Regions from separate parts of the Bacillus sp. WC2507 genome, predicted to be linked through region 1. Evidence: a T-box and tRNA genes for the amino acid it is inferred to sense, from the RefSeq annotation. Region 1 holds a T-box; the other holds one or more tRNA genes.
The links. The T-box of region 1 lies ahead of trpS (tryptophan--tRNA ligase). A T-box ahead of a tRNA ligase gene usually reads a tRNA of that ligase, here a tRNA-Trp.
Positions count from the first base shown of each region.

Region 2: it encodes a tRNA-Trp, which carries the amino acid that the T-box ahead of trpS (tryptophan--tRNA ligase) is inferred to sense. The anticodon was not compared.

Region 1 is NZ_JBQXPN010000001.1:4,446,860-4,449,311, forward strand. Features, by position in the region: gene ACUN28_RS23455 (peptide ABC transporter substrate-binding protein) at 1-406, opposite strand, end outside; gene ACUN28_RS23460 (DUF3899 domain-containing protein) at 726-1,106, shown strand; T-box leader at 1,212-1,428, shown strand; gene trpS (tryptophan--tRNA ligase) at 1,504-2,452, shown strand, end outside.
Region 2 is NZ_JBQXPN010000001.1:5,097,756-5,100,207, reverse strand. Features, by position in the region: rRNA gene ACUN28_RS26855 (23S ribosomal RNA) at 1-39, shown strand, start outside; rRNA gene rrf (5S ribosomal RNA) at 141-256, shown strand; tRNA gene ACUN28_RS26845 (tRNA-Asn) at 265-339, shown strand; tRNA gene ACUN28_RS26840 (tRNA-Ser) at 342-433, shown strand; tRNA gene ACUN28_RS26835 (tRNA-Glu) at 451-525, shown strand; tRNA gene ACUN28_RS26830 (tRNA-Val) at 531-606, shown strand; tRNA gene ACUN28_RS26825 (tRNA-Met) at 631-707, shown strand; tRNA gene ACUN28_RS26820 (tRNA-Asp) at 711-786, shown strand; tRNA gene ACUN28_RS26815 (tRNA-Phe) at 796-871, shown strand; tRNA gene ACUN28_RS26810 (tRNA-Thr) at 890-965, shown strand; tRNA gene ACUN28_RS26805 (tRNA-Tyr) at 976-1,059, shown strand; tRNA gene ACUN28_RS26800 (tRNA-Trp) at 1,067-1,140, shown strand; tRNA gene ACUN28_RS26795 (tRNA-His) at 1,160-1,235, shown strand; tRNA gene ACUN28_RS26790 (tRNA-Gln) at 1,299-1,373, shown strand; tRNA gene ACUN28_RS26785 (tRNA-Gly) at 1,379-1,453, shown strand; tRNA gene ACUN28_RS26780 (tRNA-Cys) at 1,468-1,538, shown strand; tRNA gene ACUN28_RS26775 (tRNA-Leu) at 1,549-1,630, shown strand; partial or broken gene ACUN28_RS26770 (AHH domain-containing protein) at 1,858-2,452, shown strand, end outside.

The sequences.
Region 1 (2,452 bases):
TAGCACCCGTATTTGAATCTACAGCTCTTCTCCAAGAATAAACGAAGTCTTTCGCTGTTACAGGTTCACCATTAGACCATTTCGCATCTTCACGTAATTTAAATACATACTTTTTTCCATCCTCTGATTTCTCATAAGATTTAGCGACACCTGGAACAAGTTTATCGTCTTTCCCCAGACGATATAATCCCTCCATTGTGTTATTCATGATGTTAGAAGATGCTGCATCTGTTGATAACGTCGTATCCATAGTTGGAATTTCAGCTGTCTCGGTTAGATTTAACACTTGCTTGTTTGAGGATTTTTCTTTTGCGCCTGCTTTATTATCCTCTTTTTGGTAACTACAAGCTCCTAACATACTGACCGTCAACGTCGATGCAAGTAATAACGGTATCTTTTTCTTCATGTTGTGTTGCCTCCCCTAATTGCACTTCCTGTACCCTCACTTGTAAAAAAGTAGAATTGAAAGAATAATCTCCAAGTTTCTACAATTTTCATTATACATATAATATAACAATTGTGAATATAGTTTTTTGTTTTTTTGTTAAAATTTTTAATAAAATGTTTATTTTTTTATTTTTTTGTAAAGGGATACGTTAACATTGCTACCATCATCTTGAAATCAGACCTTTAATTGCGTATAATTTTCAAAAAATTAATTCTAGTACATATTATAGCTTTTATAGTATAATAATTCTAGTAATATTTTGACGGAGGGGAACATTTTGAATAAAGTTTTTTTTCATACTTGTATACTAATTTTCATAGCCATAGTCGCTTCTAGTATTGGCGCATTCCTCGTTTCATCGCAATTTTTGTTGAATTTTGTCAATATCTCGTTTTATATTGCGCTATTTTTTATTCTTATAGGCGGTTTTTTATTCATATTTCAAAATGGATTTTTTAACGTAACAATTTACGCCTTCCAAAGAGTATTTGGTACGAACAAAAAAATTGACTCATTAATTGAAGAAGTAGAGGAACCTGTCGATAAGAAAGAACGTATTTATAAAACATATTCATTCAAATGGACGTATCCAATTTGCATTACAGGTCTCGTTCTTGGGTTGTTCTCGACCATCATTAGCTTTACTATTTTGATGTAGTTTGCAAACACTATCCCATATGATATAATAATCAGCAAAACATTTTGTTATAAAACTTTAGTTCTTTCATATTAAAAGAGCTCAGGTAACAATAAATAAATTTATATGTATGCGATGATAAAGAAGAGTACATATTGAGGCAATTTCAGAGAGCTTGTGGCTGGTGTGAACAAGTAATTGTACAGTATGGAATGGGCTTTTGAGCACCAAACCGAACCGAAAGTAGTAGGCTTTGGCGTTATATCCAAACGTTATTATGGATTAGAGAGATTTCACAGTAGTGAAATAATTAGGGTGGTACCGCGGTCCATTCGTCCCTATAGTTTTTGGGATGAATGGGCTTTTTTGTTTGCCTTCTCTTCCCCCATCACGCATTCAAATTTAGGAGGAATTACTTATGTCAGTTATCTTTTCTGGTATTCAGCCAAGTGGAACGATTACACTTGGAAACTATTTAGGAGCTATGAAGCAATTTACAGAGCTTCAAAATGAACACGACTGTTATTTCTGTATTGTAAACCAACATGCAATTACAGTACCTCAAGATCCCGTACAACTTCGTAAAAACATCCGCAGTCTTGCTGCACTTTATGTAGCATGCGGCATCGATCCTGAAAAAGCTACTTTATTTGTACAGTCAGAAGTACCAGCACACGCTCAACTAGGATGGATTATGCAATCAGTTGCTTACGTTGGAGAATTAGAGCGTATGACGCAATATAAAGATAAATCATCGGGCAGAGATTCAGTTCCAGCTGGATTACTAACGTACCCACCATTAATGGCTGCTGATATTTTACTTTACAACACTGAAATCGTACCTGTTGGTGATGACCAAAAACAACATATGGAATTAACACGTGATCTAGCAGAGCGTTTCAACAAACGCTTCCGTGAAGTGTTCACTGTTCCTGAAATTCGCATTCCAAAAGTAGGAGCTCGCGTTATGTCATTAACAGAGCCTACGAAAAAAATGAGTAAATCTGATCCAAATCCAAAATCAATGATCAGCATGCTTGATGAACCAAAAACAATTGAAAAGAAAATTAAGAGTGCTGTAACTGATTCTGAAGGTATCGTGAAATTTGATAAAGAAAACAAACCTGGTATCTCTAACTTATTAACAATCTACTCTTCATTCTCTGGAAAAACAGTTGAAGAAATCGAAGCAATGTACGAAGGAAAAGGATACGGCGACTTCAAAGGCGACCTAGCACAAGTAGTCGTAGAAGCAATTCGTCCAATCCAAGACAAATATAACGAACTAATCAACTCACCAGAACTAGACGAAATTCTAGACAAAGGTGCCGAAAAAGCAAACCGCGTTGCATTCAAACAACTACGCA
Region 2 (2,452 bases), 650 kb from region 1:
TGGAGCTGACGAATACTAATAGATCGAGGACTTAACCATATAATATGAAGCAAATGTTATCTAGTTTTGAGAGAACATAAAAAACTTATTGACTTTTAAAGTGAATAAGTTATAATAATGATTGTCTCAAAAGAATAATGTCTGGTAATGATGGCAGAGAGGTCACACCCGTTCCCATACCGAACACGGAAGTTAAGCTCTCTAGCGCCGATGGTAGTTGGGACCTTGTCCCTGTGAGAGTAGGACGTTGCCAGGCAATATTATTCCGCAGTAGCTCAGCGGTAGAGCTATCGGCTGTTAACCGATCGGTCGTAGGTTCGATTCCTACCTGCGGAGCCATTGGAGAGCTGTCCGAGTTGGCCGAAGGAGCACGATTGGAAATCGTGTATACGTCACAAGCGTATCAAGGGTTCGAATCCCTTGCTCTCCGCCATAGGATTTATAATATTTGGCCCGTTGGTCAAGTGGTTAAGACACCGCCCTTTCACGGCGGTAACACGGGTTCGAATCCCGTACGGGTCACCACTTTTGGAGGATTAGCTCAGCTGGGAGAGCACCTGCCTTACAAGCAGGGGGTCGGCGGTTCGATCCCGTCATCCTCCACCATATAAATTATATGAATAATATTGTCGCGGGGTGGAGCAGCACGGTAGCTCGTCGGGCTCATAACCCGAAGGTCGCAGGTTCAAATCCTGTCCCCGCAACCAAATGGTCCCGTGGTGTAGTGGTTAACATGCCTGCCTGTCACGCAGGAGATCGCCGGTTCGACCCCGGTCGGGACCGCCATTTTAATAAGGCTCGGTAGCTCAGTCGGTAGAGCAGAGGACTGAAAATCCTCGTGTCGGCGGTTCGATTCCGTCCCGAGCCACCATTTATTTTAATAAAATACGCCGGCTTAGCTCAATTGGTAGAGCAACTGACTTGTAATCAGTAGGTTGGGGGTTCAAGTCCTCTAGCCGGCACCATGTAAGTTTCGGAGGGGTAGCGAAGTGGCTAAACGCGGCGGACTGTAAATCCGCTCCTTCGGGTTCGGCAGTTCGAATCTGCCCCCCTCCACCATTTACATAGGGGCATAGTTTAAAGGTAGAACTGAGGTCTCCAAAACCTCCAGTGTGGGTTCGATTCCTACTGCCCCTGCCAAATATATTTACACAACATGGCGGTTGTGGCGAAGTGGTTAACGCACCGGATTGTGGCTCCGGCATTCGTGGGTTCGATTCCCATCAGTCGCCCCATTTTTATTTTTAAAATTACAAATAATCTAATGGATACTTACATATAATTAAGTAAGAAATCGATGGGCTATAGCCAAGCGGTAAGGCAACGGACTTTGACTCCGTCATGCGCTGGTTCGAATCCAGCTAGCCCAGCCATTTTTGCGGAAGTAGTTCAGTGGTAGAATACAACCTTGCCAAGGTTGGGGTCGCGGGTTCGAATCCCGTCTTCCGCTCCAATGAAATTTAATATGGCGGCATAGCCAAGTGGTAAGGCAGAGGTCTGCAAAACCTTTATCACCGGTTCAAATCCGGTTGCCGCCTTTTCTTTTGTGCCGATGTGGCGGAATTGGCAGACGCGCACGACTCAAAATCGTGTTCCTTCGGGAGTGTCGGTTCGACCCCGACCATCGGTATCGGTTAAAAGACGAGTGATCGTCTTTTTTTATTTGTTTTTATCTTCAATTAATCGTGAGTATACAGTAATATCAAGCGTTCCTACTTTGTGGGGACGCTTTTTTTATGTGTTCAAATTAATGTTAATGTATCGCCTATTACGTTAATTCTTATAGGTTAACGTAATGCTGATGAACGTTATAATGGTAATTTAGTTGATGGAAATTTATCAGATGATAATATCGAAAAAGGTGCGAATCTAACAAAATTATCAGAAGGTATCTCGTCCGTTTCAAATCAATTACCATTGAAAGAACGATTTGCATTTGCAGGTACTAGTGGCTTTGGTAACAATCATATAAAGGCTTTTGAAGCTTTACAAGAAGCTCGTGATACATTTATGTTTTCCGAAACTGGTGGAAGAAGTAGAATTAAGGGTGTACAAGAAGTAATAAAAGATTATGTGGATAAAGTTCTTGATAGAGTAAATGTAAAAAAATGAGTATCCCGATTCGTATATAGCATCTAAAGTATTACGTGAAGAACTTAAGGCTGCAGGAATTGAAGCAATCCCATATTCTAATGCAGCACATCACATTGTAGCTTGAAATGATAGCAGGACAGTGGAAGTACAGGAATTATTAAAAGAGATTGAGATACATCATGCTTCTGCTGCTAATGGGGTATTTTTACCGTATAAAGTGAATGAATATGTGACTACTGAAGCATTACATATAGGTGATCATGGTCCAGAGTATATAAGAGAAGTATACAGAGTATTAGGCGAAGTTAAACGCTTTGGGGGTAATCGAGCAGTTGCAGCTTTGCAGAATATAAGAGAA